Regions from separate parts of the Neorhizobium puerariae genome, predicted to be linked through region 4. Evidence: predicted binding sites of a transcription regulator. Region 4 holds the regulator's gene; each other region holds the start of a gene.
What was found. The regulator PhoB, encoded in region 4, activates phosphate uptake and scavenging genes when phosphate is short. The targets are predictions, from matches to a motif close to TGTCATNNANCTGTCAT.
Positions count from the first base shown of each region.

Region 1: a site for PhoB is predicted at 6,008-6,024, ahead of ACFFP0_RS26970 (YdcH family protein). Genes of this name have one in related genera too.
Region 2: a site for PhoB is predicted at 5,809-5,825, ahead of ACFFP0_RS21160 (esterase-like activity of phytase family protein). Genes of this name have one in related genera too.
Region 3: a site for PhoB is predicted at 5,408-5,424, ahead of phnC (phosphonate ABC transporter ATP-binding protein). Genes of this name have one in related genera too.

Region 1 covers NZ_JBHMAA010000034.1:46,108-53,883, forward strand. The annotation lists gene pyk (pyruvate kinase) at 1-1,128, shown strand, start outside; gene ACFFP0_RS26935 (hypothetical protein) at 1,195-1,929, opposite strand; gene ACFFP0_RS26940 (alpha/beta fold hydrolase) at 2,016-3,056, opposite strand; gene ACFFP0_RS26945 (tetratricopeptide repeat protein) at 3,076-3,714, opposite strand; gene ykgO (type B 50S ribosomal protein L36) at 3,812-3,937, opposite strand; gene ACFFP0_RS26955 (5-(carboxyamino)imidazole ribonucleotide synthase) at 4,065-5,144, opposite strand; gene purE (5-(carboxyamino)imidazole ribonucleotide mutase) at 5,141-5,638, opposite strand; gene ACFFP0_RS26965 (YdcH family protein) at 5,648-5,851, opposite strand; gene ACFFP0_RS26970 (YdcH family protein) at 6,085-6,261, shown strand; gene ACFFP0_RS26975 (ArsR/SmtB family transcription factor) at 6,408-6,668, opposite strand; gene ACFFP0_RS26980 (sulfite exporter TauE/SafE family protein) at 6,782-7,552, opposite strand; gene ACFFP0_RS26985 (thiamine phosphate synthase) at 7,666-7,776, shown strand, end outside.
Region 2 covers NZ_JBHMAA010000024.1:317,198-324,973, reverse strand. The annotation lists gene ACFFP0_RS21200 (helix-turn-helix transcriptional regulator) at 1-760, shown strand, start outside; gene ACFFP0_RS21195 (hypothetical protein) at 790-1,605, opposite strand; gene ACFFP0_RS21190 (hypothetical protein) at 1,608-1,943, opposite strand; gene ACFFP0_RS21185 (heavy metal translocating P-type ATPase) at 2,068-4,515, shown strand; gene cueR (Cu(I)-responsive transcriptional regulator) at 4,512-4,937, shown strand; gene ACFFP0_RS21175 (heavy-metal-associated domain-containing protein) at 4,997-5,197, shown strand; gene ACFFP0_RS21170 (hypothetical protein) at 5,248-5,400, opposite strand; gene ACFFP0_RS21165 (hypothetical protein) at 5,563-5,766, shown strand; gene ACFFP0_RS21160 (esterase-like activity of phytase family protein) at 5,922-7,052, shown strand; gene ACFFP0_RS21155 (outer membrane protein) at 7,142-7,776, opposite strand, start outside.
Region 3 covers NZ_JBHMAA010000025.1:35,896-43,671, reverse strand. The annotation lists gene phnG (phosphonate C-P lyase system protein PhnG) at 41-514, shown strand; gene phnH (phosphonate C-P lyase system protein PhnH) at 514-1,116, shown strand; gene ACFFP0_RS22220 (carbon-phosphorus lyase complex subunit) at 1,210-2,316, shown strand; gene ACFFP0_RS22215 (alpha-D-ribose 1-methylphosphonate 5-phosphate C-P-lyase PhnJ) at 2,313-3,194, shown strand; gene phnK (phosphonate C-P lyase system protein PhnK) at 3,194-3,970, shown strand; gene phnL (phosphonate C-P lyase system protein PhnL) at 4,046-4,756, shown strand; gene ACFFP0_RS22200 (DapH/DapD/GlmU-related protein) at 4,753-5,370, shown strand; gene phnC (phosphonate ABC transporter ATP-binding protein) at 5,486-6,334, shown strand; gene phnD (phosphonate ABC transporter substrate-binding protein) at 6,402-7,313, shown strand; gene phnE (phosphonate ABC transporter, permease protein PhnE) at 7,554-7,776, shown strand, end outside.
Region 4 covers NZ_JBHMAA010000015.1:197,811-205,586, reverse strand. The annotation lists gene ACFFP0_RS14265 (Hsp33 family molecular chaperone) at 1-137, opposite strand, end outside; gene argF (ornithine carbamoyltransferase) at 322-1,239, opposite strand; gene ACFFP0_RS14255 (aspartate aminotransferase family protein) at 1,290-2,486, opposite strand; gene ACFFP0_RS14250 (GcrA family cell cycle regulator) at 2,893-3,426, shown strand; gene ACFFP0_RS14245 (PACE efflux transporter) at 3,629-4,066, shown strand; gene ACFFP0_RS14240 (NAD(P)H-dependent oxidoreductase) at 4,079-4,732, opposite strand; gene phoB (phosphate regulon transcriptional regulator PhoB) at 4,953-5,636, opposite strand; gene phoU (phosphate signaling complex protein PhoU) at 5,662-6,375, opposite strand; gene pstB (phosphate ABC transporter ATP-binding protein PstB) at 6,420-7,235, opposite strand; gene pstA (phosphate ABC transporter permease PstA) at 7,248-7,776, opposite strand, start outside.

The DNA of each region.
Region 1 (7,776 bases), on a different contig from region 4:
ACGCGCGTTTTCCTGCCGCATCCGGAAATCCTCGAGGCCGTGAAGCCCGGGCACCGCCTGCTGATCGACGACGGCAAGCTGGCGCTGAAGGCCGAGAAGGCGGACGGCAAGAGCATCGTCTGCACGGTGATCGCCGGCACCAGCATTTCCGACCGCAAGGGCGTGAGCCTGCCCGATACCCTGCTCGGCGTCGGCGCGCTGACCGACAAGGACCGGATCGATCTCGACGCGGCGCTCGCGACCGGCGAGGTGGACTGGGTCGCGCTGTCCTTCGTGCAGCGCCCGGACGACCTTGCCGAGGTGCGCAAGATCGCCCGCGGCCGCGTCGGAGTCATGTCGAAGATCGAGAAGCCGCAGGCCCTGGAGCGGATCGACGAGATCATCGAGCTTTCCGATGCGCTGATGGTCGCCCGCGGCGATCTTGGCGTCGAAATGCCGATCGAGACCGTGCCCGGCATCCAGAAGCAACTCACCCGCGCCTGTCGGCGTGCCGGCAAGCCGGTCGTCGTGGCGACCCAGATGCTGGAATCGATGATTTCCTCGCCGGTGCCGACGCGCGCCGAGGTTTCTGACGTTTCGATCGCCGTCTTCGAAGGCGCGGACGCCATCATGCTCTCGGCGGAATCGGCCTCCGGCCAGTATCCGGTCGAGGCGGTCTCGATGATGGCCTCGATCGCCAGGGAGGTCGAGAAGGACCCGCTTTTCCCGAGCATCATCTATGCGCAGCGCGCCACCCCGGAGGCGACCGGGGCCGATGCGATTTCGCTTGCCGCGCGCCAGATCGCCGAGACGCTGCGACTTTCGGCCATCGTCACCTATACCTCGTCGGGCACGACGGGGCTGCGCGCTTCCCGCGAGCGTCCGGAAGTGCCGATCATCGCCCTGTCGCCGATCGTCCACACGGCGCGCCGCCTGTCGATCTGCTGGGGCATGCATTGCGTGGTCACGCAGGATGCGACCGATCTCGACGACATGGTCAACCGCGCCTGCCGGATCGTGGTGTCCGAAGGTTTCGGAAAGCCCGGCGACCGTATCATCATCTCGGCCGGCGTGCCGCTCGGCACGCCTGGCGCGACCAACATGCTGCGCATCGCCTATATCGGCTCGGACGGCCAGACGGGCATCTGAGCCGGAAACCGGACAAACAAAAACCGCCGGAGCGATCCGGCGGTTTTTCGTTGGGGCATAGCGCGGTCAGATGGTGATGCTGACGGCCGGCATGCTCGAAACGGTGCCGGACAGGGCATTCACCGCGGTATCGAGGCTCCGGGTATCCGGCACGGTAGCGAGGCCGTCCTTCTCCTCGCGCAGCCTGCGTGCGGCCTGTTCCAGCAAGGCCTTGATCTGGCGTGCGACGGCGCTGAATTCCGTGGCCGTCCTGATGTCGCCGGAGGAAAGCTTCGGCTGGCTGGACGACGTGTCGCCATCCATCACGTCCCGATAGGCCTGTTCGGCCTGCGAATAGGACCTGTTCCCGTCGGCGGTGCCTTCCGCGGCAGCCTGTGTCCCACCGTCGGATGCATCGGCGTCGCCGGTTCCGGAAGATTGCGCCGCACCTGCCGTGAGATTCGTTGCAGCGGTACTGCCTCCCGTCACGGCATCGGAGAATTCACGGGCCGCCGCCGCCACCACGACGCCGAGCATTGCCGCCTGCCGGGCGATGACCTCGGGATCGAACCCCCAGCGCTGCAGGAACTGAAGCTGCTGCTTGGCCTCATCCAGTTTCTTCTTGGCGCGGGCCTTCGCCTCTTCGTCCGCCGCATCGGTGGCCTCGTTGAGGCTCGTCAGCCCGTGGACGAGGCGATCGTATTGCTCCTCGGCGGGGCCTTTCTGCTCGGCCGAGGCCGTATCCGTGTTCTCCGAGGTGGAGGAGGTGTCAGTCTTTGCGAAGCGTGTCCATTGATCCCGTCCGATGCCGCCGATTTCCATGAGTCTCTCTCCGATTCCGTTTGAACCGGAGGGTGAGGCGGCGTGCTTGCTTCAGGCTGGAAACGATGCTGGCCGATGGGGGCAGGTCAGGTCTTTTCGATCGAAAGATCCATTTCGGGGGAGGCCTCTTCCGCTCGTGACGCGATGCGTGCTTCCGCCATGCGCGCGGCGGCGCGCAGGTCGCGCGGCAAGCCGGCGAGCTTTTCGATCGCCGCCACCGCCACGTCCGTCACGACATAATCCGGCTTGTGGCCGAGATTGCGAATCCAGACGAGTTCGGCCCCTGCGATGTCGCGAGACAACCCGAGGGAATGGAGTTCTTCCGCAACGATCGCGTCGCTGTCGCCGGTGATGATGACCGTGGGCACCGCGATCTCGGGATAGCGTCGAGCCGTGTCCTGCACGTAGTCATTGAGATTGACGCAGTCGATCGCATTGTGGCGGAAGTTTTCCGACCGCAGCACGAGGGCAGGAGCGCCGTCCTGCACGTATCTTTCCGGCTTCGGATTCGGATGGAAGACTGTGCTGGTCGCCTTGTCGATGAGAATCAACCCGGCCGGCAGGGTGAAGAGCCGGGTGAACAGGCGGCCGATCCAGGGCCTGGCGGCAATGGCGTAATACCAGTCGACGCCGCCATCCCAGGGATGGGTGGCGGGCGCGAGGAAAAGCAGGCCGGCCGTTTTCTCCGGATGCCCGAGCGCGAAGCTGGCGGCGATCGCGCCGCCGAAGGAATGGCCGGCGATGATCGCCTTTTCGATGCCGCGCCTTTCCATCAGCCGGGCGATGGCGGCCGCCTGACCGTCCGGAAAATCGTTTTCGGCGCCGCCGCGCTCGGAATAACCATGTCCCGGCCGATCCACGAAGAGCAGTTCGGCGCGATGTTCCAGAGCCCGGCGGAAGGCCGTTTCCTGATCGCGCAGATTGCCGCTGGCGCCGTGGATGAAGACGACCGGCGGCAGGTCGGCATTGTGAGGCTGCGGCAGATGCAGGGAATTCATGCGGAAACCGCCGACGTCGATCAGGTCGCCGCTGTTCGGGAACGCGGTCTCGATCGCCCTGGCCTTCCAGGCGGTGAAAACAAAGGCTGCTGCGAGGGCGCCGATGACGGCGAGGGGCAGAATCACCATGAGGCGGCCAGATCCGGCGTCAGGTCCGGTTGCCGGCGATCTTTTCGGACAGTTTCGTCACCGCTTCCTGCGCCTCGCGGTCGGCGGGGTAAACGGCCAGATAATCTTCCCACGCCTTCAGCGCGAGATCGTCCTTGCCGGCTTCCATCAGGATGCCGGCCATGCCGGCCAGCGCACCGAAATGGCGCGGCTCGCGTTTCAGCACCTCGGCGATATCGGCCATGGACTTGCGGGCGTTGCCCATCGTGTAGTGCAATGTCGCCCTGCGGTTCCAACCCTCGGGATAGGCCGGGTCGAGCAGGGTCACCTGATCGAGGAAGTCGAGCGCCGCTGCATTGCGTTTCTCCTTGATGGCCGTTGCCGACCACTGCATCAGCAGGTTGACCGTGGGACTGCCCGAATCGTTCATGCCGGTCATGATCTGGCTGGCGATGCCGCGCGCCTTGTCGGGGTCGCGCTCGCGTTTCAGCGCGTCGAACAGCGGATCGAGCGGATTGGCTGCCCTGGGAGCGGATGCGGGGATGACAGGTGCCGCAAGCGGCGGTGCTGCCTGCTGAGGTGCCGCAGCGGGCGGGGCCGGTGCCGCCGTCTGGGCGAGGGCGGAGGAGGCGGACAGGGCCGCAGCCAGAATCAGTGAGCTGGAACGAAAATAGCGCATGCGGATAAGGTAATCCGCATGCGCCCAAGGTCAAACCCGATTTATCGCGCTATCGACAATTTGATCGGCCGGCGGGTTGCCGAGGCCGAAAGCCGTATCAGCCCTGACGAGCCTTGAAGCGCGGGTTCTGCTTGTTGATGATGTAAATACGGCCCTTGCGGCGAACCAGACGGTTATCGCGATGACGAGCCTTCAGCGCCTTGAGCGAGTTCTTGATCTTCATTGTACTGATCCAGCAGTCTGTGGGCCTTTGAAGCCGCTTGTCCTTATCAATCAAAAGCGCGCCGCCTTTTTCTTGGAGGGGCGCGCTCTCAAGTTGGCCGTGCAGATAACCCGAGGCTCGCCGCATGTCAACCTTGTGACGGCGATTTCGGGCCTTTCAATTCCGTTACATGACCCATTTTCCGGCCGGGGCGGGATTCGGTCTTGCCGTAGAGGTGCACGAGCACGTCCTTCTTCGCCAGCCAGGACGGCACTTCCAGGATATCGTCGCCGATGAGGTTGGTCATCACGCAGTCGGAGTGCCGGTGCGGATCGCCGAGCGAGAGGCCCGCGACGGCGCGGATATGCTGCTCGAACTGGGAGACGACGCAGGCAGCCTCCGTCCAGTGGCCGGAATTGTGAACGCGCGGCGCGATCTCGTTGGCGATCAGGGTCCCATCGGCCATGACGAAGAATTCCATGCCGATGACGCCGACATAATCGAGGGCCGCCAGCAGTTTTTCGGCCGATTCGCGGGCGCTTTCGGCGGTCGCCTCCGAAATGCGGGCGGGCAGGGCGGAGGTGTGCAGGATACCGTTCCTGTGGACGTTCTCCGCCGGGTCGAAGCAGACGACCCTGCCGTCCGCGGCGCGGGCGGCGATGATCGAGATTTCGCGCTCGAACGGCACGAAGCTTTCGAGAACCAGCGGCACCGAGCCGAGCGCCTCATAGGCGCCGGCGGGGCTTTCCCCGGGGGTGCGGAAGACCCGCTGGCCCTTGCCGTCGTAACCGAGACGGCATGTCTTCAGCACGCCCCTGCCGCCGAAATCGGCGAGCGCCTTTTCGAGGTCGGCCTGGCTGTCGACGGCGTGGAATTTCGCGGTCTCGATGCCGCAGGCGTTGAGGAAGCGCTTTTCCGCCAGACGGTCCTGGGAAACTTCGAGCGCCTTTGCCGGGGGATGGACGGATACGGAGCGTTGCAGCGCCTCGGCCGCGCCGACCGGGACGTTCTCGAATTCGTAGGTGACCACGTCGCATCGGCTTGCGAGTTGTGCGAGCGCCGCCGGATCGTCATAGGCCGCGACGATCTGGTCGTTGGCCACCTGGCTTGCCGGACAGTCCGGCTGCGGTTCAAGGACGACCGTGCGGAAATTCAGCCGGGCGGCGGCCATGGCAAGCATGCGGCCGAGCTGCCCGCCGCCGATGATGCCGATGGTGCGGACGGTCATGGGGCCTCGTCTATCGGATAGTCGGCGACGGCGGCCGTCTGGCGGGCACGCCATTCGTCGAGCCGCTCGGCGATCCCGTCGTCGTTCAGTGCCAGCACGGCGGCGGCAAGCAGCGCGGCATTGATCGCTCCCGCCTTGCCGATCGCCAGCGTCCCGACCGGGATGCCCGCCGGCATCTGCACGATCGACAGCAGGCTGTCCTGGCCGGACAGGGCCTTGGACTGCACCGGCACGCCGAACACCGGCAGCGGCGTCATCGCCGCGGTCATGCCCGGAAGGTGCGCCGCGCCGCCGGCGCCGGCGATGATGACCTGAAAGCCCTCGGCGCGGGCTCCCCTGGCAAATTCCATCATCCGTTCCGGTGTGCGGTGCGCCGAGATGATGCGGGCTTCGTAACCGATGTCGAGCGCTTCCAGCGTATCGGCGGCGTTCTTCATGGTCTCCCAGTCGGACTGACTGCCCATGATGATCGCGACGGACGGTCTTTCGGACATATCTGAACCCTATGCGATGATGTCGGGAATGATCTGGTCTTCGAGCTGGCTCATCTTGTCCTTGATCGCCAGCTTCTTCTTCTTCATGCGCTGAACCCTCAGCGCATCGCAGCCGACCTGGATCATGGCGTTGATCGCGGCATCGTAGTCCTCGTGCTCCTGACGGAGTTTTGCGAGTGTCAGCCGGATATCCGCCTGTTCCTGATCAGCCATATTCCAGTCCCCATTCTCACGCCCGGCCATTCTTGAGCGGTCGCCGACGATGTCCGCAAGCCTCTACCACCAAACCGGCTTAACGGGAAGTTAGGCAACGTCACGAATTTGCCCTCTTCAAATCATGATTTCTCCTTCGACAAACGATGCCGATCGTGTCACACTTCTGTTGCAAACCTGAAGCTCCGGCCAAAGGGAAGCCGGGGCAGGTGACCAAGGAAGGAACATGCCACATGACCGTCCAGGCTCATATCGCATCGCTTGAAAAGAAGCACGTCGCTCTGGAGGAGGAGTTGCAGGCCATTCTCGCGTCCCCCTCTTCCGATGATCGCGAAATTGCCGACATCAAGCGCCGCAAGCTGCGCATCAAGGACCAAATGCAACGCCTCAAGGCCTCTACGCGTCACTGATTTTCTCAATGGGAGAACCCGCCGCCGCCTCGCGTCATGATCAGTAAGAGGCATTCAGATGCGGCAGAAGACAATCCGGAAATTATGAAAATGCAGTTCTGGTCGTGGTCGACGAACCCAAACGTGGTGACTTGCAGACATCCCGGTCACGACCAGAACTGATCGAGCCACAGATTGAGCTTGTCGAAGCCCTTGCTGTTGACGGCATAGATGCGCCGCGTGCCATTCGCCGTCACCGTCACGAGATTGCTGTCGAGCAGGGCTTTCAGGTGCTGCGATACCGCCGGCCGGCTGATCGGCAGACCCTGTGCGAGTTCGTTGACCGTTTTCGGCGAACGCCGCAATTCCTCCAGCAAGTGCCGCCGGTTCGGATCAGCTATGGCTGCAAAGGGGTCAACGGTCGTCATGCGCCGAATCTACGGTAAACGCATGGTAACGGCAAGATTTATTGTGCGTTGCAGCAATATCGACGCAATATTATTTTATGCTTTTTTAGTTGTCTCGTAATTACTGCCCCTGCTCAGAAGGGAAGACCGTCCCAGAGCAGCTTCAGGCCGGCAAGCAATGCAAGGCCATAGCTCATGGGATAGAAGACCTCGGCCTTCAGATGCTTGACGATCGCCGCTCCCAGCATGGTGGCGACGAGCGCCACCGGCAGAAGCGTGGCGGAGATCGTCAGGTTTTCCCGGTCCAGCGCCCCGAGGAAGAAATAGGGGATGACCTTCACCGCATTGACGATCGCGAAGAAGCGGATGCTGGCGCCCGTGTAGGATTTCGGGTCGAGCCGCATCGGCAGCACATAGATCTGGAAGGGCGGTCCGCCGGCATGGGCGACGAAGCTCGCATAACCGGAAAGCGCGCCCCAGAAGGTGGCGGCGGCCGGCCGGTGCGGCAGCGGCGCCACGGGCATGTTCGAGCGCGGGCCGTAGACCTGCCAGAAATAACGGACCGTGAAGAGGAGCGTCGCCGCCGCGATGACGAGGCGCAGCGCATCGTCCGAGACATAGGCCGACGTGGCCCAGCCGAGCGCGATGCCGATGATGCCGCCCGGCAGGATCATCATCAGCGTCTTCGGATCGTTGAAATTCCGCCAGGACCACAGGGCGACGATATCCATCAGGATGAGGATCGGCAGGAAGATCGCGGCCGCCTTCACCGGGTCCACCGCCATGGACATCAGGGGGACGCCCATCAGGCCGAGCGCGCCGCCGATCCCTCCCTTCGAAAGGCCGACGAGCAGGACGGCGGGTATGGCAAAGGTGAAAAAGGTCAGGCTGAGCGTATCGGGCATGAGGTTTTCGAATGGGCGGGGCGGTTGATCCTTCAATCGGTCCGGTCTATCGAATTTGCGAAGAGAAAACGAGTGCGGATTTGCGAACAGGCGATCCGCTGGATGGAAAGAACATGACCGAACCGGAAGACCGCTGCCGCCTCGTGCTGATCGTGCCTGACGACGATGACGCCGCCGAGCAGGCAAAACGGCTGGAAGAGGCGCTTTCCGGCGGCGATGTCGCT
Region 2 (7,776 bases), on a different contig from region 4:
CTGGGTCTTCCAGGAGCCGACCGGGCACACGGTGGTCATAACCCTGATGCGCGCCAGCGGGCTCGACAATTTCTCCGACGAGCAACTGGCGCACCTGAACCTCCTGAAGCCGGACATCGCCCGGGCCGCCTACATGTCGTCGCGGCTCGCCTTCAGCGAGGCGCGTTCCATGACCGAGACGCTCTCCATGCTCGGCCTGCCGGCGGCCGTGATCGGCGACGGCGGCCAGGCGATCGCCATGAATCCGGAAATGGAGACGCTCTCCCCCCGCATCCGCACGGGCGCCGGCGACCGCCTCATCCTCGAAGGGCCGGGCGCCAATGCGCTCCTCGACGATGCGATCCGCCGGTACCGGGCGCAGGCCGTGCCGACCGTGCAGTCGCTGCCGATGATGCCCCACAATGGTGCGCCGGCGCTGATCCTGCATCTCCTGCCGATCCGCCGCGCCGCGCGCGACATCTTCTCCCGCTCCATGGCGGTGCTGGCCGTGACCGAGGTGGGCAAGGTCGGCCCGCCGGACATGCGGGTCCTCTGCGGCCTGTTCGACCTCACGCCGGCGGAGGCCCGCGTGGCGCGCGGCATCGCGATGGCGCAGACCCCGGAAACGGTCGCGGCCTCGCTCGGCGTCTCCCTCGAAACCGTCCGCTCGCACCTGAAGCGGATCATGGGCAAGACCGGCACCACCCGGCAGGCGGAACTGGTGCTGCTGCTTTCAGGCCTGTCCGCCCCCGGTTTCACCACCGGCACGGACAGCGACTAGCCCCGCCGCCGGGGCCTGCCTTTTGATCCCTAGACGTGCCCGCCCCAGTCGGCTGGCTTCTCGGGGAAGGCAGGCACGATTTCCGGCTCCGATGTGGCGCGCCGGAGCTGGAAGGCCTGATCGGCATTTCCGGATATTTCCACGGGAAAACCTTCGGAATCGGCAGCGAGCAGTCCGACGATGTCTGGTGGTGCGGACCGGACGTAGGTTTCGGCGCGATCGAGGGCGTATTCCAGCTTCTGGCGGATCGCCGCGGCATCATATTCCTCGGGAAGCCCTTTCACGGATTGATATTCTTCGGACGCCATCGACAGGCCCCGGTGGCGAATCTCGTCGATGATCCTCACGGGGGAGTAGTGCGGGGGCTTACCGGCAGCCGCCATCATGAGCGGCCCCAGGGGACAATATCGTTCTGCGATCATGACGAGATCGACATAGTCCCTTGCCTTGCGGCGGGTCGATGCCGCCAGCACCTTGTTGATCGCGAGGTCCGACTGATGAAGCCTTGCCCCCCATTCGTCATCACGGATCAACGGGAAGAACCGGTATCGGGATTCACTCATCCATTGAATGAGGGTGCTTTCGCCATCGCGGGATACGGATGCTTCCACGCAGCCATAGATGAGGACGTCGACGGACACGATGAAGCCGTTGGTGCGCAGTGCCTTCATGTCCCGTTCCGCAACGGGGCCGATCTCCTCGTCCGTATCGTGAAAGATATCGATATCGTCCGAAAGACGCGGCCAGTCGCGATTGAGGACGAGGCCGCCGGCCAGATAGCTGGTCTCGGACCGGTTCTTCGCGATCGAGGCCATGATGGCTCTTTGCAGCGCAGTGAGAGCCATGACTAGTTCTCCAATTCTGCGAGCATGCGTCTGCCGATCGCAAAGGCCCGGGCATCCCCGCGTTCCATCAGGGCATTGGCGATGACGCGGGACTTGTCCTTGAGATCGGGCAGGCGGTCGAGGTCGATATTGTCGAGAACCCGCAGCCTGTAAAGATCGAGCGCTTGATCGACCGACCGCTGCAGCCGCTCTTTCCTCTGCCGGTGCTCATCCCGCATCGCTGCGGCCTGCGAAAGGATATCGGCCCGTCTGTCCACGGGCACGAGGACTTCCACCCGCACGAGATCGGCGGCTCCTCCGGTTTCGCGATAGCGTTTGATCCGGTCCCGAACAGTCATGGCCAGCTCCTTCCGGCATCGAAGATAGGCGTATCCGGGATACGATACAAGAGTATTTGATTTCACCCCTTGACCTTCCCATGATGGGAAGCCCCACATAGGGCGGGAAACAGAGAGTCCGCCCATGAACCAGACCGTGAAACCGATCCACAAAGCCGAACCCCTCACCATTCCGGTCGAAGGGATGACCTGCGCCTCCTGCGTGCGCCGCGTCGAGAACGCCGCCGCCAGGGTGCCCGGCATCGATAAGAGCGCCGTCAATTTCGCCACGAAGAAGCTGACGGTGGAATCCGCAGAGGGTTTTTCGCCCGACGACCTCGAAAAGGCGATCCGGAAAGTGGGTTACGAGGTTCCGCCCGGCGCGATGGAGCATGCGCTGCGCGAGGCGGGCATGCTGCCGGCGGCATCCGCCGGCCATGCCGGGCACCAGCATCACCACGATCATACCGGCCATGAAGGCCACGCCGGCATGGATCACGCCCGGATGGATCATGCCCGGATGGATCATGCCGCCATGGCGTACGATCGTGCGGCCCATGCCGGCGGGCACGACCACATGCATATGCACCAGGGCGAGGAGGGGGCGCTGAAGCGCGACCTCGCCATCGCCCTCGTGCTGACCCTGCCGCTCTTCGTGCTGGAAATGGGCGGGCATGTCTACGATCCGTTCCACCACTGGCTGATGGGCGTCATCGAGACGCAGAACCTCCATTATCTCTATTTCGTCCTGGCGACGGCGGTGATCTTCTGGCCGGGCTTCCGGTTCCTCCGGCTCGGCCTGCCGGCGCTCCTGCGCGGGGCGCCGGAAATGAACTCGCTGGTCGCGGTCGGCGTGCTGGCGGCCTACGGCTATTCGCTGGTGACGACGTTCGCGCCCGGCCTGCTGCCGGAAAGCGCCCGCTTCGTCTATTACGAGGCCGCCACGGTGATCGTCACGCTCATCCTGTTCGGCAGGTTGCTCGAGGCGAGGGCGACGGGCCGCACCGGCGAGGCGATCAAGAAGCTCGCCGGCCTGCAGGCCAAGACCGCCCGCGTCGAGCGGGATGGAAAGACGGTCGACATCCCCGCGGGCGAAGTCGTGGCCGGCGACGTCGTGGTGATCCGGCCGGGCGAACGCGTGCCCGTCGACGGCACGGTGATCGACGGTTCCTCGAATGTCGACGAATCGATGATCTCCGGCGAGCCCCTGCCGGTGGAGAAGGCCGCCGGCGCGACGGTCATCGGCGGCACGATCAACAAGACCGGCTCGTTCCGCTTCCGCGCCGACAAGGTCGGCCGCGACACGATGCTCGCCCAGATCATCCGCATGGTCGAGCAGGCCCAGGGCTCGAAGCTGCCGATCCAGACGCTGGTCGACCGGGTGACGGCCTGGTTCGTGCCGGTGGTGATCGCCATCGCGCTCCTCACCTTCCTGGTCTGGTTCTTCTACGGCCCGAGCCCGGCGCTCGCCCATGCGCTGGTCAATGCGGTGGCGGTGCTGATCATCGCCTGCCCCTGCGCCATGGGGCTTGCCGTTCCCACCTCGATCGTCGTCGGCGGCGGCCGGGCGGCGGAGCTCGGCGTGCTCTTCCGCAAGGGCGAGGCATTGCAGGAATTGCGCAATGTCGGGCTCGTCGTGGTCGACAAGACCGGCACGGTGACCAAGGGCCGGCCGGAACTGACCGATCTCGTCACGGCGGAAGGTTTTGCGGCTGACGAGGTCTTGCGGCTTGTCGCAAGCGTCGAGGCGCAGTCCGAACACCCGATCGCCGAGGCCATCGTCAAGGCGGCCGAGGCGAAGGGCCTCGTCGTGCCGAAGGCGGAGACGTTCCGGTCGGTCACCGGCTACGGCATCGAGGCCGTGGTGGATGGCCGCAAGGTCGCGGTCGGCGCCGACCGGTTCATGCAGAAGCTGGGGCTTTCGGTGGAAGCGTTCGCCGAAGCCGCCGCGAGGCTTGGCGACGAGGCGAAGACCCCGCTCTACGCGGCGGTAGACGGCCGGGTCGCGGCCGCGATCGCGGTCGCCGATCCCCTGAAGCCCGCGAGCCGGGATGCGATCCGGGCGCTGCAGGCGATGGGCGTCGAGGTCGTTATGGTGACCGGCGACAACCGCCGCACGGCGGAGGCCATCGCCCGCCAGGTGGGCATCGGGAAGGTCGTCGCCGAGGTCCTGCCGGAGGGCAAGGTGAAGGCGATCCACGAGCTTCGGTCCGGCGGCCGGAAACTCGCCTTCGTGGGCGACGGCATCAACGATGCGCCGGCGCTTGCCGAGGCCGATATCGGCATTGCCATCGGCACCGGCACGGATGTGGCGATCGAAAGCGCCGACGTGGTTCTGGTCGGCGGCGAGCTTTCCGGCGCCGTCTCCGCCATCGCCATGAGCCGCGCGACGATGACCAATATCAGGCAGAACCTCTTCTGGGCTTTCGGTTACAACGTGGCGCTGATCCCCGTCGCGGCGGGCGCGCTCTACCCCGCCTTCGGCTGGCTGCTGTCGCCGATGATCGCGGCCGGCGCCATGGCGCTGTCGAGCGTCTTCGTGCTCGGCAACGCGCTGAGGCTCAAGGCGGTGAAGATTGGAGAATCGCGATGAATATCGGCGAGGCTTCGAACGCCTCCGGCGTTTCCGCCAAGATGATCCGCTATTACGAGGAGATCGGGCTGATCCGCCCCGTGGGCCGCACCGGCAACAATTACCGGGTCTACGGCGACGAGGAAGTGCATGTGCTGCGCTTCATCAAGCGGGCGCGTTCGCTCGGCTTCTCGCTGGAGGAGACCGAGACGCTGCTGAAGCTCTGGCAGGACAAGAGCCGGACGAGCGCCGCGGTGAAGGAGGTGGCGACCTCCCATATCGCCGATCTGGAAAGGCGCATCGCCGAGATGCAGGGCATGGTGAAGACCTTGACGCATCTTGCCGACTGCTGCGGCGGCGACCACCGGCCGAACTGCCCGATCCTCGACGACCTTGCGGGAGAAGCGCCCGCGCCGTCGGGCAAGGCAAGGCATCACGCTTGACCTTCCAACCGTTGGAAGGTGCAGAAGAGAGATATGTTGGAACAAGGAGATTTCCTGGAATGACTGCGATTTTCAACGTGCCGGACATGACCTGCGGCCATTGTGAGAAGACGGTGCGCGGCGCGCTGGGCGAAGCCCTGCCGGGTGCTGCGGTGGCGATCGATCTTTCGGCCCACAAGGTGACGGTCGAGGGCGACGCGGCGGCAGCCGAGGAGGCGATTCGTGAAGCCGGTTACACGCCGGAGCGCGTGGCGATGTGAGGCGCCCTGCGGCGCTGACCGGGCGGCATCTCCCGCCGCCCTTTTCATCTTCAATCCTGGTCCGGCTTCACCTTGGACTTGATGGTCTCCAGGGCGCGCTCCTCCCTTTCGATCAGCTGTTCGATCGTGCTTCTCCGGTTCTCGTCCGTTTCCAGCATCGAACGGAAACGTTCGATGTTTTTCCTTGCGATGAATTCCTGCACCACGACCCCCGCCCGAGCTGATGCTTAAGGTTGCAGGATAATAGCCTCTCGAAATTTTGACAAACGTCAAATTGCGTGGCGGCATACTCCTTTGGGGGGAACTCCTCCTGTTCTACCCCCGCGCGGTCAGGCGAAAAGGAAGTACCGTAGATTTGATTACGTATGTTTCCCAAGTTTTTAGAGGGTCTTCCTGAGCGTATTGTTGAAGATGAAGACGTGCGGGAGGACACCATGGTCTTGTTTGGGGATACGGAGACTTTCATAGCCGCCCTGATCGCCAGTTTTCTTCTGTCGGCGGGTTTCCGGCTTGCTGAAAACCTCGCCGCCAATGTCGCGGAGCTCCGGGCCTACGGATTCAACGAATAGGCGCCGTCGCGGTGGCGCGGTCGGACGGGTCCCGACGGAGCCTGTCATGAAAATTTTATATCTATGAAAGGCCGACGTTACACGACGGCAAAATTCCTGTGGCAAGGGAAGCGGCAGTTTTTGCGACCGTTCCTCGAATTGCCGGATATTGATTCATGCTCAAATCGTTGCTTTCGACCGTTGCCCTCGCCATCCTTCTCGCTTCCCCGGTTCCGGCCGCCGAACCCGGCGTCACGGTTGAAACGCCGTGCCCGTTCGGCGATTGCCAGGCCGGCATCGCGCTTGCTTTCGCCGGGGAATACGTGATCCCGACCGGCGCGCAGTTCGACGGGATCGAGCTCGGCGGCCTGTCCGGCCTCGAATACGATCCGGCGGGCAATCGCTTCATCGCCATCTCCGACGATCGTTCGGAAAAGGCGCCGGCCCGTTTCTACGAGCTTGCCATCGATGTCTCCGCGGCGGGGATAACCGATGTGAAGGTGCTGAAGACCGTGACCCTGAAGGACCGGAACGGCGCGGCCTTCGCCGCCAAGTCGGTCGATCCGGAATCGATCCGCCTGGGCAAGGACGGCCTCTACTGGTCGAGCGAGGGCGACGCCAAGCAGCTGCTGCCGCCCTTCGTGCGCGTTGCCGCCGCGGACGGCTCCTTCATCCGGGAATTCGAGCTTCCCGCCGGGTTTGCCCCGACCGCCGACAAGTCCGCCGGCGTCCGCGACAACCTGGCGTTCGAAGCGCTCGCCGTTTTGCCGGACGGCGATGTGATGGCGCTGCCCGAATCCGCGCTTTACCAGGACGGCCCCATCGCCGGGCTGGCGCGCGGCGCGCTCGCCCGCATGATCCGCTACGATGCGGCGACCGGCAAGCCGAAGGCGCAATATGCCTATCCGATCGAGCCGATCCCGCAGGCGCCCACGGTGGAAAAGGGCTGGAACGACAACGGCGCCTCGGAAATCCTGGCGCTGGACGACCATCGCCTTCTGGTGGTCGAACGCGGCTTCGCGCAGGGTTTCGGCAATTCGATCAGGGTCTTCATGATCGACATCGCGGGAGCGACCGATATTTCCGCCGTGGCGTCGCTTGCAGGCGCGGAGGCGCCGGTCGTGCCGGTCCGCAAGAGCCAGGTCCTCGACATGCGGGCGATCGGCCTGCAGCCGGACAATATCGAGAGCGTGACCTTCGCAAAGGGCACGGATGGCAGCGACATGCTGGTCTTCGTCTCGGACAACAATTTCTCCAGGGAGCAGAAGACGCAGTTCATCGCCTTCAAGGTCGTCAAGCGGCCCTGAACCGGCCCTGAACCGGTCACCGCCTTCACCGGATGGAGCGCCGTTCCGATCATCTGCGCCCGGGCGATTCCACCTGAACGCAGGATGTTCTAGAACTTCACGCCGATGCCGACATTGATGACGTGCTGGTTGAAGTCCGTGTCGAAGCCGGCCAGGCTGCCGTCGCCATAGTCGTTGTAGCGATATTCGATCCTGCCAAAGACGTTGTCCGTGAAGGCATAGTCGAGACCGGCGCCGACCGTCCATCCGTTCAGGGTGTCGTCGTCGTTCACGCCGGAGCCGTCGACGCTGATATTGGTCATCGTCCAGCCGCCCGCGGCATAGAGGAGCGCCCGGTCGAAGGCGTAGCCGACACGGGCGCGCACGCCCCCGGAAAAGCCGGTATCCATGTCGAACCCGCCCGTATAGCTGTTCTCGTTCCAGTCGTAGTTCAGGTCGCCTTCGACACCGGCCACGAAGCCGTTCGAGAACTGCCAGTTATAGCCCACGAAACCGCCGAACCGGCCGCCGTCGAAGCTGTCCGAACCGCCGCCGCCAGCCGTCGTCGCATCCCCTTCGCCCCAGGCATAACCGCCGTGGAGACCGGCATAGGGGCCGGACCAGGTGAACGATACCGGCGTTTCCACCGCCTCCGGCGCGGCGGGAACCTGCGGCACGGCATCCGCGGCAAACACAACGGAAGAGGCGGTCATGGCGGCCGACGCAGCGAGAATGAAAAGAGCCC
Region 3 (7,776 bases), on a different contig from region 4:
GTACAGTTGTCTATATTAATAGACATTTAAGGGTTTGGCAATGGACCTGGCAAAACAAACCGAGCCGAAGGCGGAAGACGCCGGGCGCCGCCGCGCCGCCGACCTGCTTGCACGCGCGAAGACCGAGGAACTGCGCAACGCCTGGGACAAGCTCCCCACCAGGCCGGAAGTGAAGCCCGTGCGCGGGCCGGAAACGGGCCTTGTCATGGTGCGCGGGCGTATCGGCGGCGGCGGCGCGCCCTTCAATCTCGGCGAAGCGACGGTCACGCGCGCCACCATCCTGCTCCCCTCGGGCACGGCCGGCCATGCGCATGCGCTCGGAACGGACAAGGAAAAGGTAAGGCTGGCCGCGATCTTCGATGCGCTCTGGCAAGAGAGCGGGACGTCCGGTTTCGTGGAAACCGCCTTGCTTGCCCCCATCGAGGAGCGCATCGCGGCGGAGGACCGGCAAAAAGCAGAGGAGACGGCGGCCACCCGCGTCGATTTCTTCACGATGGTACGGGGGGAGGACTGATGAACATCAAGGCGCAATCGCTCTCCGGCGGTTTCGGAGAACCCGTATTCGAATCGCAGAGCGTGTTCCGCATGTTGATGGACGGCATGGCGCGGCCGGGTACGATCCGCACCGTCGGCCCGGATGTCGGCCAGCCCGAGCCGCTTGGAGGGGCAGCCGGCGCGATCGCATTGACCCTTTGCGACCATGAGACGCCCGTGTGGCTGAGCAGCGGCCTGGCGAAATCGGCCGTCGGTGAATGGATCGTGTTCCACACCGGCGCAACGATCACCCGCGAAAAGGCCGAGGCTCGCTTCGCCTTCGTGGAAGCTGGCGCCACGCTCGCCTCCTTCGGCCTCTTTTCCCCTGGCACACAGGAATACCCGGACCGTTCCACGACGCTGGTGATCGAGATCGCGGCACTTGGCGAAGGCCAGACGCTCACGCTGAGCGGCCCCGGAATCCAGCATGCGACGGCGGTGAAGGTGAAGGGCCTGCCCGAGGTCTTCCCGCGGCTGTGGGCGGACAACCGGGCCCTGTTTCCACGCGGGATCGACGTCATCCTGGTGGCCGGCAAGAACCTTCTTTGCCTTCCGCGAACGACCAAGATCGCCATCCAGTGAACGGGACGCCCGTTTGTCCGGCCTTCGGGCGGAATGACCAACCCTTTCCGGCATCAGCGGGGAATGCCGGTCGATGGGCAGGAGAGTGAAATAATGTATGTTGCCGTCAAAGGTGGCGAGACCGCCATCAGAAACGCTCACCGGCTGCAGGCCGACCGGCGCCGGGGCGACCGCTCGCTCCCTTCCGTCACCATAGACCAGATCGTCGAGCAGCTCGGGCTTGCCGTCGACCGGGTGATGGCGGAAGCCTCGCTCTACGACAGGGCGCTGGCCGCGCTGGCCGTTCGCCAGTCGCGCGGCGACCTGATCGAGGCGATCTTCCTGCTGCGCGCCTATCGCACCACCCTGCCGCGCTTCGGCGCGTCGATGCCGGTCGACACCGCGGCCATGAAGGTGGAGCGGCGCGTTTCGGCCACCTACAAGGATCTTCCGGGCGGCCAGCTTCTCGGCCCCACCTTCGACTACACGCACCGCCTTCTCGACCCTTCGCTGCTCGCCGACGAGCCGGTCGACGAGCCGGACCGGAAGGACGCCGCCGGGGAGAATGTCATGCGCGTCTCGGACATCCTCGCCCATGAAGGGCTGATCGAAGGGGACGGGGAGTTTTCCGAGGACCATGTCGCCGGCGACCTCACCCGCGAACCGATGGAGTTCCCGATGAGCCGGGATCTCCGCCTGCAGGCGCTCGCCCGCGGCGACGAGGGCTTCCTGCTGGCGCTCGGTTATTCGACCCAGCGCGGTTACGGCCGCAACCATCCCTTCGTCGGGGAGATCCGTATCGGCGAGGTGGAGGTGGAACTGGACATCCCCGAACTCGGCTTTGCCGTATCGCTCGGCCGCATCCGGGTCACCGAATGCCAGATGGTCAACCAGTTCAAGGGCTCGTCCAAGGCGCCGCCGCAGTTCACGCGCGGCTATGGCCTCGTCTTCGGCCAGAGTGAGCGCAAGGCGATGTCCATGTCGCTGGTCGACCGGGCGCTGCGCGCCGAAGAACTCGGCGAGGATATCGGCGCTCCGGCGCAGGACGAGGAATTCGTCATCTCCCACTCGGACAACGTTCAGGCGACCGGCTTCGTCGAGCACCTGAAACTGCCGCACTATGTCGACTTCCAGGCGGAACTCGCACTGGTGCGGAAGATGCGTTCCGACATCGATGCCGCCCGAAACGGCCAGAAAGACATGCAGGAGGCCGCCGAGTGACCGACCTTGCCACCTACAACTTCGCCTATCTCGACGAGCAGACGAAGCGGATGATCCGCCGGGCGATCCTGAAGGCGATCGCCATCCCCGGCTATCAGGTGCCGTTCGCCTCGCGCGAAATGCCGATGCCCTACGGCTGGGGCACAGGCGGCGTGCAGGTCACCGCCTCGATCATCGGGCCGGACGACGTACTGAAGGTGATCGACCAGGGTGCCGACGACACGACCAATGCCGTCTCGATCCGCGCCTTCTTCCAGAAGGTGGCGAACGTCGCCGTCACCACCCATACCAGGGATGCGACGATCATCCAGACCCGCCATCGCATTCCGGAGCAGACGCTCGCGGAGGGGCAGATCCTCGTCTACCAGGTGCCGATTCCGGAACCCTTGCGTTTCCTGGAGCCGCGCGAGACCGAGACCCGCAAGATGCATGCGCTGGAGGAATACGGCCTCATGCATGTGAAGCTCTACGAGGACATCGCCCATAACGGGCGCATCTCGAAGACCTATGCCTACCCCGTGAAGGTCGCCGGGCGTTATGTGATGGACCCCTCGCCGACGCCGAAATTCGACAATCCGAAAATGCACATGTCGGAGGCGCTGCAGCTCTTCGGCGCCGGCCGCGAGAAGCGCATCTATGCGGTGCCGCCCCATACCGAGGTGGTGAGCCTCGATTTCGAGGACTATCCGTTCGAGATCCAGACATTCGAACAGCCCTGCGCGCTGTGCGGCGCCGAAGGCGTGTATCTCGACGAGGTCGTGCTCGACGACAAGGGCGGACGCATGTTCGTCTGCTCCGATACCGACCATTGCGAGGAGCGCCGCGAGCACGGGCATGCGGGAGAGATGCTCGCGCCCAGCAAAGAGGCCGCAGAATAATGACCGATACCCCTCTTCTCAAGGTCAGCGGCGTTTCGAAATTCTACGGCAGCCGCATCGGCTGCAAGGACGTCTGCTTCGAGCTCTGGCCGGGCGAAGTGCTTGCAATCGTCGGCGAATCCGGCTCGGGCAAGACGACGCTGCTCAACTGCCTTTCCACGCGGCTCATTCCGACGACCGGCAGTGTCGAATACCGCATGCGCGACGGCAATTTCCGTGATCTCTACCATATGAACGAAGCCGAGCGGCGCTTCCTGATGCGCACAGACTGGGGTTTCGTGCACCAGAACCCGGCCGATGGGCTGCGCATGACCGTATCGGCCGGCGCCAATGTCGGCGAGCGGCTGATGGCGATCGGCGACCGGCACTACGGCAGGATTCGCGAGACGGCGAGCGACTGGCTCGCCCGCGTCGAGATCAGCACCGACCGCATCGACGACCAGCCGCGCGCCTTTTCCGGCGGCATGCGCCAGCGCCTGCAGATCGCCCGCAACCTCGTCACCCACCCGCGCCTGGTGTTCATGGACGAGCCGACCGGCGGCCTCGATGTTTCCGTGCAGGCCCGCCTGCTCGACCTGGTGCGCGGGCTCGTCAACGATCTCGGCCTGTCGGCCGTCGTTGTCACCCACGACCTCGCGGTCGCGCGCCTGCTGTCGCACCGGATGATGGTGATGAAGGACGGGTATGTGATCGAGCACGGGCTCACCGACCGGGTTCTCGACGATCCGCGCGAGCCTTACACGCAGTTGCTCGTCTCCTCGATCCTCCAGGTTTGAGGAGACGCATGGCCCCCGAAAGACGGGACGACCTCCGTTCTTCGGACAGGGCCATGCGAAAACAAGGATAAACCCATGGCTACTCCCCTCGTCGTTTCGGAAGTCTTCAAGAGCTTCATCATGCACCTGCGCGACGGCATCAAGCTGCCGGTCGTCAACGACGTGAACTTTTCCGTCGCAAGCGGGGAATGCGTCGTGCTGGGCGGTCCGTCCGGCATCGGCAAGAGTTCGATCCTGAAGATGCTTTACGGCAATTATGCCGTCGATTCCGGACAGATACTCGTCGATCACAGGGACCGGCTCGTCGACATCGCCCATGCCGACCCGCGCACCATCATCGACGTGCGGAGGCACACGATGGGCTATGTCAGCCAGTTCCTGCGCACCGTGCCGCGCGTCGCGGCCCTCGACGTCGTGGCCGAGCCGCTCGCCGCCCGCGGCTCCGATGCGGCGGAGGCGAAGGACAGGGCCGCCGAACTTCTCTCGAAGCTCAACCTGCCGAAGGAACTGTGGTCGCTGCCGCCCGCCACCTTCTCCGGCGGCGAACAGCAGCGGGTCAACATCGCCCGCGGCTTCATCACCCGCCACCGCATCCTGCTTCTCGATGAACCGACCGCCTCGCTCGACGCCGTGAACCGCCGCGTCGTGGTCGACATGATCGCGGAGAAGAAGCGCGAAGGCGTCGCGCTTCTGGGCATATTCCACGACGAGGAAGTCCGCGAGGCGGTGGCCGACCGCATCCTCGACATCACGCAGTTCTCCCCGCGAAAGGCGGTTGCAGCATGAGCACGAAACTTGGTCTGGAGCCGGCTATCCATCCGAGCGCCAGCGTCACCGGTTCCACTCTCGGCCGGTACACGGAAATCTCCGAGCGCTGCCGCATCGACGAGGCCGAGATCGGCGACTATTCCTACATCATGCAGGACGGATCGATCTGGTGCGCGACAATCGGCAAGTTCGTCAACATGGCGGCTTCCGTGCGCATCAACGCCACCAACCACCCGACCTGGCGAGCGACGCTGCATCACTTCACCTACCGCGCCGCGAACTACTGGGACGACGCCGGGAACGAGGAAAGCTTCTTCGAATGGCGGCGTGACAACCGCGTCGTCATCGGCCATGACGTGTGGATCGGGCATGGCGCGACCGTGCTTCCGGGCGTCACCGTCGGCAACGGCGCGGTGATCGGCGCCGGCGCGGTCGTCTCGAAGGATGTCGCGCCCTATACGATCGTCGGCGGCGTGCCGGCGAAACTCATTCGCGAACGTTTCACGAAAGCGGTCGGCGAGGCGATGGACAGGCTCGCCTGGTGGGACTGGGATCACCTGAAGCTGAGAGCCGCTCTCGAGGATTTCCGGGCACTTTCGGCCGAAGAGTTCCTGTCGCGTCATGCGGCGTAACATAACCGTTACGAACGTCGGCGGATTGTAACAATCCCGACATGAAACCGACATTCAGGCTTCACGAACCGCCGCTAATCGAAACTGTATAACAGGGTTGGACGGACAAGAGAGAATGAAATTCGAGCTGAGGAATGTCACCCGCCGTTTCGGCGACCGCATCGCGGTCAATGCCGTGAACGTCGAGATTCCCCAGGGCCAGATGGTCGGCATCATCGGCCGTTCCGGTGCTGGAAAGTCCACGCTCCTGCGCATGATCAACCGCCTGCAGGAGCCGAGTTCCGGCTCGATCCACTTCGGCGGCGTCGAGGTCTCGGCCCTCAGGGGGGCCGCGTTGCGCAACTGGCAGCGCGACTGCGCCATGATCTTCCAGCAGTTCAACCTCGTCCCGCGCCTCGACGTGATGACCAACGTCCTGCTCGGCCGCCTGAACCACCGTTCGACGGTGATGAGCCTCCTCAAGATCTTCAACCGGGACGAACGCGTCATGGCGATCGCCGCCCTGGAGCGTCTCGGCATCGAGCAGACGGCATTGCAGCCGGCCGGCACGCTTTCGGGTGGCCAGCAGCAGCGCGTCGCGATCGCCCGCGCCCTCGTGCAGGCGCCCAAGATGGTGCTCGCCGACGAGCCGATCGCCTCGCTCGACCCGCTCAATGCCAAGATCGTCATGGATGCGCTTCGCAACATCAACGAGCGCGAAGGCATCACGGTCATCACCAACCTGCATACGCTCGACACCGCCCGCAGCTATTGCGAACGGATCATCGGCATGGCCGGGGGACGCGTCGTCTTCGACGGTCCGCCGCAGGCGCTCGACGCTACGGCCGTGCGCGAGATCTACGGTTCGGACAAGGACGGCGCCGGCATCGACGAATCCATGACGTCGACCAGCCTCGAATCGACGCGCCGCCCGGAAGCCGCGCCCTCCGGCAACGTGATGGCCCAGGCCGCCGTCATGCGCTGACCCGTTGCCGGCCGCCGGAACAACGGCCGGAAGATTGACACCATCCATGTCACCAAAGGAGACTTCCATGTCTGCATTCCGCAAGATCCTGATGGCCACGATCGCCATCGCCTCTCTCGCCGGCAACGCGCTTGCCCAGGACGTCAAGGTCCTGCGCATCGGCCTCGACGGCGGTGAAAACGAAGCCGACCAGGTTCGCCGCACCGAGTGCGTCAAGCCCGGCCTCGTCAAGGCCACCGGCGTTTCCGAAGTCCAGCTCTTCCCGTCGCCGAACTACAACGGCGTCATCCAGGGCCTGCTCGGCGGCACGATCGACCTCGCCGTCATGGGCGCCTCCTCCTACGCCTCGATCTACCTCAAGGACCCGAACGCCGTTACCCCGGTCCTGACCACCAAGCAGGCCGACGGCTCCACCGGCTACTACTCGATCATGGTCGCCCGCAAGGACAGCGGCATCAAGACGCTCGCCGACGCCAAGGGCAAGAAGCTCGGCTTCGCCGATCCGGACTCGACCTCCGGCTACCTCGTGCCGAACGTCTCCCTGCCGAAGGACATCGGCATGCCGGTCAAGCAGTACTTCTCCGAAACCGGTTTCGGCGGCGGCCATGAGAACCTCGTTCTCGGCGTTCTCGACAAGAAGTTCGACGTCGGCACCACCTTCGGTTCCGCCCAGGGCGACTGGGCCCAGGGCTACACCTCCGGCAACCTGCACCAGATGGTCTCCAAGGGCCTGCTCGACATGGACGACGTCGTCGAGGTCTGGAAGTCGCCGCTCATCCCGAACGGTCCGCTGATGGTCTCCAACAAGCTGCCCGCCGACCTCCAGAAGAAGGTCACCGCCTACTTCGCCGAACTGCCGAAGACGGACAAGGCCTGCTTCGAATCCTTCACCGGCGGCGGCTATGTCGACTGGGCCCCGGTCGACCAGAGCTTCTACCAGACGATCATCGATGCCCGTAAGTCGGTCATCGGCGGCTGATCCTTCGGCGGGGGACCTGTCGAAAGCAGATTCCCCGCCAACAAAATCCGGCCCCTGGCCGAAACCGGGGGCTGATTTTGCAACTTCTCCCGCCAAGGGGGAGGTAAACCCACGGCAAGCCGCATCCCCATCTCTCCCCTTGCGGGGAAGCAATTCCGGCATCCAGGCTTCGGCAAAGGGCTCGATATTGCAGGCGAAGGGATCGGCGGCGGCCGCTTTCGTTACAAGGACAGTCCCCGTATGGCGAACGTAGCCGGAGCCGACCATTCGAGCGGGTTGAGCGACAGCTCCCGCACCATACTCGACCACTACCAGGGCCAGGTGCGGACCCGGCGGATCTACACCGTCGCCTCCATCGCGGTCTTCCTCGTCGTGCTCGCGGCGTCGCTTAATTTCGCCAACGACGCCAATTCCGGCAAGTTCTTCGAACGCCTTCCCTATTTCTTCGATTTCCTGAAGCATT
Region 4 (7,776 bases):
CGGCCGAGAATGGCATTGAGCAGCGGTCCGAGCTGCACCGCCCGGCCGCGCACGTCCAGTCCCTCCACCTGGAAGGGAACCACACGGTCGTCTCCGGCAAAATCGAGATCGTTCAGTTCCACAGTCGCTTCCGCCATGACTTCACTCCTTCGCGCCGAGCCTTCAAACTTTTACACAAGCACCGGCCCAAGCGGAACCGTTGGCCGGAGGAAAAGACGTCGACGATATGTGTTGAGGCGCCGCCTTTTCAAAACGCGGCGCAATTGACAGCCGGTAGATGGGACCGGCTTTCCTGAAAATCAAGGCTTGGGCAGGTGCGGCTCAGACTGCTCCGAAACACCATGCAAGGATGGATTTCTGGGCATGCAGGCGGTTTTCCGCCTCATCGAAGACGACCGACTGCGGTCCGTCGATGACCTCGTCGGTGACTTCCTCGCCGCGATGCGCCGGCAGGCAATGCATGAAGAGCGCATCCTTGTCGGCCCGCTTCATCAAGGCTCCGTTGACCTGGTAAGGCTGGAAGATGTTGTGGCCCCGCGCCTTGTGCTCCTGGTTCATCGACACCCAGGTATCGGTGACGACAAGATCCGCATCCGCCACCGCGCGTTCCGCATCGTGGCAGAGCATGACCTCGCCGCCGTTGTTGCGCGCCCAGTTCAGGAACTTGTCATGCGGCTCGGAGCCCATCGGCACCGCCATGTTCATGCGGTAGCCGAAACGGGCCGCACCTTCGACGAAGGAATGCAGGACGTTGTTGCCGTCGCCGGTCCAGGCGAAGGTCTTGCCCTTCACCGGGCCGCGATGTTCCTCGAAGGTCATCAGGTCAGCCATGATCTGGCAGGGATGGGTATCGTCGGTGAGCCCGTTGATGACCGGCACGGTCGCGTGTTCGGCAAGTTCCAGCAGCCGCGAATGATCCGTGGTGCGGATCATGATCGCATCCACGTAGCGGGACAGGACCTTGGCCGTGTCGCCGATCGTCTCGGCGCGGCCGAGCTGCATTTCGGTGCCGGAGAGGAACAGGGTCTCGCCGCCGAGCTGCCGCATGCCGACATCGAACGAAACGCGGGTTCGCGTGGAAGGCTTTTCGAAGATCATCGCCAGCATCTTGCCCGCGAGCGGCTTTTCCGCCGTGCCGGCCTTGGTCGCCTGCTTGCGGGTCTTGGCGTCGTCAAGGATCGCGCGCAGGTCCACCTCGGAAACGGCGGAAAGATCGAGAAAATGCTTCGGTGCTGCCATGCTATGGTTCCCTATCAGGAGGGAACCAACGGCACCCTCCTTTAAAGCCCTCAGGCCGATTTCTTCATCAGCGAAGCGGAAAGCTTTTCCGCCGCCTTTTCAATGCGCGAAAGTCCCTCGCGGGCTTCTTCCACCGTGACCGTGAGCGGCGGCAGAAGGCGCACGACATTGTCGCCCGCCGGAACAGCCAGCATATGTTCGCCGCGCATCGCCGCGACGAGATCGCCGGCCGGCACCTTGGCCTTGATGCCGAGCAGCAGGCCTTCGCCACGGACGTCCTCGATGACATCGGGGAAACGGTCCTTGAGGCCGGCAAGGCCCTGGCGGAAGATCAGCGAGACATTCCGGACGTTTTCCAGAAACCCGTCGGCCAGGATGACATCGAGCACGGCATTGCCGACCGCCATGGCGAGCGGATTGCCGCCATAGGTCGTGCCATGCGTGCCGGCGGTCATGCCGGAAGCCGCTTCCGCCGTCGCCAGGCAGGCAGCCATCGGGAAACCGCCGCCGATGCCCTTTGCCAGCGCCATGATATCCGGCGCCACACCCGTCCATTCGTAGGCAAACAGCTTGCCGGTGCGGCCGACGCCCGTCTGGACCTCATCGAAGATCAGGAGCAGGCCGTTGTCGTCGCAGAGCTTGCGCAACGCCTGAAGGAACTCCTTCGGAACCGGACGGATGCCGCCCTCGCCCTGAATCGGCTCGATGAGGATCGCCGCCGTCTTCTCGGTGACTGCAGCCTTCAACGCATCGAGATCGCCGAAGGGCACCTGGTCGAAGCCCTCGACCTTCGGGCCGAAACCCTCGAGATATTTCGCCTGGCCGCCGGCGGCGATGGTCGCAAGCGTACGGCCATGGAAGGCACCCTCGAAGGTGACGATATGGTAGCGCTCGGGATGACCCTTCACGTATTGATAACGGCGCGCGGTCTTGATGGCGCATTCCAGCGCCTCGGCGCCGGAATTGGCGAAGAACACCTTATCCGCGAAAGAATTGTCGGCGAGGCGGCGCGACAGGCTCTCCTGCCCGGGCACATCGTAAAGATTGGACGTGTGCCAGACCTTCCCGGCCTGCGTCTTCAGCGCTTCGACGAGGTGCGGATGGGCGTGACCGAGCGAATTGACGGCGATGCCGGCGCCGAAGTCGAGATATCGCTCGCCGCCTTCCGTCACGAGCCATACGCCCTCGCCACGTTCGAAGCGCAGCGGGGCCCGGGCAAAGGTGTCGAAAAGCGCGGCTTCAGCCATGGCGACATCACTCCTCTAGGCAGACAAAAAGGCCGGCCGAACCGGCCGAAAAAATCAAAAATGCCGCCCACTGGGCGGCGCGGGCACTATCGGTGTTTAGCCCTTGAATGTCAACAAACCTCGGCATTTTGCATGAACAAGCCGAGAAACAGGCAGACGCCTGCATCTGTGACAAAAATGACTCTTCCGGACAGCAAGTTGGGGAAAACCACGAAATCGATTCTCACGGATTCCGCCGACTCTTGCCACGGAGTCAGCCTCACACTAGGTTAACCGTCAATTACTAGACTGCATGCGGCGGAACTAGTCACCTCAAACATAGATGTAGTGGGTGCTGAGGAATGATGTCCTCGGCAAAGGTGGAAGGATTCTGCATGCCTGCAACGTTCAAAGGCGGAGAACGGGCATGAACTGGACAGACGAGCGTGTCGAAAAACTCAAGAGGCTGTGGTCGGAAGGCCTGAGCGCCAGCCAGATCGCCGCACAACTGGGCGGTGTGAGCCGCAATGCGGTTATCGGCAAGGTGCATCGCCTCAGCCTGCCCGGCAGGGCGAAGGCCGGCGGCACGGTGGCCACCAACCGGTCGGCGGCCAAGCGCACCACATCCGCGCCCCGGGCTCCGAACTACGCGTCCCGGGTTGCCACCCGGACCGTCGCTCGCGCCGTTGGCGCGACCGTGATGAAGGAAGAGGTCGAAATCGAGCATTTCGAGGAGATGGAATACGTACCCGCCGCCAACGTGGTGGTGCCGATTTCCCGTCGCCTGGCGCTGACCGAACTCACCGAACGCACCTGCAAGTGGCCCGTGGGCGATCCGCTCAAGGACGATTTCCATTTCTGCGGCTGCGAATCTCCGGATTCCTCCCCCTATTGCAGCTACCATGCCCGGCTTGCCTACCAGCCGGTGCACGACCGCCGCAGGACGACCGTACGGGTCTGATCCGGGCTGCCGACAGAACAGGATCGAAAGCGGGCTCCGGCCCGCTTTTTTGTTGGACATGGCTGCCATGCCGGTTTGACCTTGCCTGTCCGCGCCCGAATAGCTATCTCCATATCCGCGAGGACGACCTCCCCCAATCCGGGCAGAAACTCCGGGACGACCCGGAACAGACGAAGAGCTCGCCGGCTCTTGGGGAGTCATCATGCGTACGACACGCGACCGTATCCGCCACGCCATCAGCTTCGAACTGATCGGCCTTGCCATCGTCACACCGCTCGGCTCTTTCGCCTTCGGCATGCCTGCCGCCGATATCGGCGTGGTCGGCCTGGGGTCAGCCACGCTCGCGACCGGCTGGAACTATGTCTACAATCTCGGCTTCGACCACGTCATGCAGCGGATGACAGGCAACACCCGGAAAAGCCCTGCCGTCCGCGTGGCGCACGCGGTTCTGTTCGAACTGGGCCTGCTGATCATTCTCCTGCCGCTGATCGCCTGGTATCTCGGCATCGGCATCCTGCACGCCCTTGCGATGGACCTGTCCTTCGCGCTTTTCTATGTGGTCTACGCCTTCGTCTTCAACTGGGCCTACGACCGGCTTTTCCCGCTGCCGGAATGGCAACAGGAAGCGCAGGCGCACTGACTACCGAATAGATCAGGACTGGCGTTCCCGGATCGCTTCCGCAAAGCGCTCGCGGCCTGGAAGGATGTTCCGCCTGGAGTCCCGCTTCAGGCCGCCGGCCGAGGCTGCAGCCCGCCCGATCTCCCGCATCCAGTGGTCGAGCTTGCGCGCCGCGCCGCCGCGGCGTGTGGCGCCGAGCTTGAAGAAGCGAAGCGGACGAATGCCGCAAAAGCCCAGGACCTGGTATTTCAGGCGCCGCGTGACGGGATCGCCATAGACCCAGCGCAGATACCAGGGCGGGGTGTCCATGGTGATGATGACATCGGCGGAGCGCCCGGTGAGCAGGCGATCCCACAGAAGATCCTCGCGATGATATCTGAACGTGAAGCCCGGCAACAGAAGCCTGTCCAGCAGCCCCTTCACGGCCGCCGGTTCGGCTCCCCACCAGAGCGGGAAACCGAACACCAGATGATCGCAGGCGTCGAGCGCTTCCGCCACCCTTTCGAGATCGGGCTCCCAGGGCTGATCGCCGGCATAACCGCGGTGGAGGACCGGGTCGAACGACAGATCGCGCACGGCAAGACGCGTCACCGAGACAGCGCCTGCCAGCGTTTTTTCGTAGTGGTCCAGAAGAGCCCCGAGAAGCCGCCCCTCATCGGGATGGCCGTCGATGATCAGTACGTTCATGGCTACGCTCCGAGGTTGCCCTGAAAGCAGCCTACGGCATCGGCCCGAAAATCGGAATCGATTTTCGGAAAGCACGATGCGTCGATTCAATAGGGTAGAGCGTCCTTGGTGCGTCCTTTCGGACGCATGGCGCTCTAGGGCCGGGAGCCATTCAAACGCCAGAAGAAATACTCCGCGCCAGACGCGCCACCTGGGCGCGGCCGGCCGCCGACGAAGTCAGTCAGGCTTCCATCGAATATCCCGCGCCGCGAACGGTGCGGATGACATCCTGCATGTTGGAGAAGTTGAGCGCCTTGCGCAGGCGCCCGACATGCACGTCGACAGTGCGTTCGTCGACATAGATATCGTGTCCCCAGACGCCGTCGAGAAGCTGCGAACGCGAGAAGACACGGCCGGGCGAGGCCATCAGGAACTCCAGGAGACGGAATTCCGTCGGGCCGAGGCGGACCTCGCGGCTCTTGCGATGGACGCGATGCGTCTCACGATCGAGCTCGATATCGCCGCAACGCAGGACGCTGGACAATACTTCCGGCCGGGCTCGACGCAGCATCGCCTTGACGCGGGCCATCAGTTCCGGCGTCGAGAAAGGCTTCACGACATAGTCGTCGGCACCCGTGGCAAGGCCGCGAACACGTTCGCTCTCCTCGCCCCGGGCCGTCAGCATGATGATCGGCAGGCGTTCCGTTTCCGGGCGCATGCGCAACCGCCGGCAGAGCTCGATGCCGGAAACGCCGGGCAGCATCCAGTCGAGGATCAACAGGTCCGGCGTGCGCTCCTGAAGCCGGATCTCGGCCTCATCCCCCCGCAGGATTGTCTCCACATCGTAACCTTCGGCTTCGAGATTGTAGCGAAGAAGCACGCTCAGTGCTTCCTCATCCTCCACGACCGCGATTTTTGGCAGCATTCTGGCCTGCTCCGTCAGCATTCCGTCATTCGGTGATCGCGCCGAGCGTATTCGACGTATCGTCCTTCGGACGCTCGCCTTCCGGCTGGGCGCCCGTCGTCATGTAGTAGATCGTCTCGGCGATGTTGGTGGCATGGTCGCCGATACGCTCGATGTTCTTGGCGCAGAACAGGAGGTGCGTGCAGGTGGTGATGTTGCGCGGGTCTTCCATCATGTAGGTGAGGAGTTCGCGGAACAGCGACGTATACATCGCGTCGATTTCCTCGTCGCGGATGCGGATCGCCTCGGCCTTCTCGGCCGAACGGCTGGCATAGACGTCCAGCACTTCCTTGAGCTGCACGAGCGCCAGGTCGGAGAGGTGCTCGATACCGCGGGCGAGCTTGCGCGGAACGCCGGTGCCCTGAACCGCGATGACGCGCTTGGCGGTGTTCTTGCCAAGATCGCCGACGCGCTCCAGGTCGGATGCGATGCGCAGCGTGCCGACGATCTCGCGAAGGTCGGACGCCACCGGCTGGCGGCGGGCGATCGTGACGATCGCCTTGTCCTGGATCTCGCGCTCCGCATGATCCAGGATCACGTCGTCGGAGATGACCTTCTGGGCGAGAGCGGAGTCGGAATTGACCAGCGCCCGCACGGCGTCCGAGCACATCTGCTCCGCAAGGCCGCCCATTTCGGAAATGCGGCGGATCAGGTATTTCAGTTCTTCGTCATAGGCCGACAGAATATGAGTCGATGCCATTTTCTAATCCTCGAAAAGTGAAACCAGGCAGCGCGGACGGCCGATCAGCCGAAGCGGCCCATGATGTAATCCTGGGTGCGCTGGTCATCCGGATTGGTGAACATCTTGTCCGTGTCGTTCTCCTCGACCAGCTGGCCGAGATGGAACATGGCGGTACGCTGCGAAACGCGCGCGGCCTGCTGCATCGAGTGCGTCACGATGACGATCGTGTAGTTGGCGCGCAGCTCGTGAATGAGCTCCTCGACCTTGGCGGTCGCGATCGGGTCGAGCGCCGAGCAGGGTTCGTCCATGAGGATGACCTCCGGCGAAACGGCAACGGCGCGGGCGATGCAGAGACGCTGCTGCTGGCCGCCGGAAAGCCCGGTGCCGGATTCATTCAGGCGATCCTTGACTTCCGTCCAGAGGCCGGCGCGCTGAAGGCTGGCCTCCACGATCTGGTCCATGTCCGACTTGTTCCTGGCGAGGCCGTGGATGCGCGGACCGTAGGCTATATTCTCGTAGATCGACTTCGGGAACGGGTTCGGCTTCTGGAAAACCATGCCGACGCGGGCGCGCAGTTCCACGACGTCGATCTGCGGATCGTAGATATCGTCGGTGTCGAGCGTGATCCGGCCGGTGACGCGGCAGTTGTCGATCGTGTCGTTCATGCGGTTGAGCGTGCGCAGGAAGGTCGACTTGCCGCATCCCGAGGGGCCGATGAGCGCCGTCACGGTGTTTTCGCGAACGTTGAGGTTCACGTCGAAAAGCGCGCGCTTTTCGCCGTAGTAAACCGAAACGTCCTTACCGATCATCTTGTAGGAAACGTCATTCATCTTCTGGTCCAGCGCCTTTTCAACTGCTGCTTCTGACATCATGTTCATCGTCTTACTCCTTTACCAGCGCCGTTCGAAGCGGCGCCGCAAGAGAATTGCGCCAACGTTCATTATGATGAGGAACAGGAGCAGGATGATGATCGCTCCCGAGGTACGCTCGACGAACGCGCGCTCGGCCTCGTTCGCCCACATGTAGATCTGTACCGGCAGCGCCGTCGACGGATCGAGCGGCGTGGTCGGGTAATTCGCCACGAAGGCCACCATGCCGATCAGCAGCAGCGGTGCGGTTTCGCCGAGCGCATGGGCGAGGCCGATGATGGTGCCGGTCAGGATGCCCGGCATGGCAAGCGGCAGGACGTGATGGAAGATCGTCTGCATCTTCGAGGCGCCGAGGCCCAGCGCCGCCGAACGGATCGACGGCGGCACGGCCTTGAGCGCCGCGCGGGTCGCGATGATGATCGTCGGCAGCGTCATGAGGGTCAGCACCATGCCGCCAACGAAGGAGGCCGAACGCGGCAGGCCCATGAAGTTGACGAAGACCGCGAGACCCAGAAGACCGTAGACGATCGAGGGAACGGCCGCGAGGTTG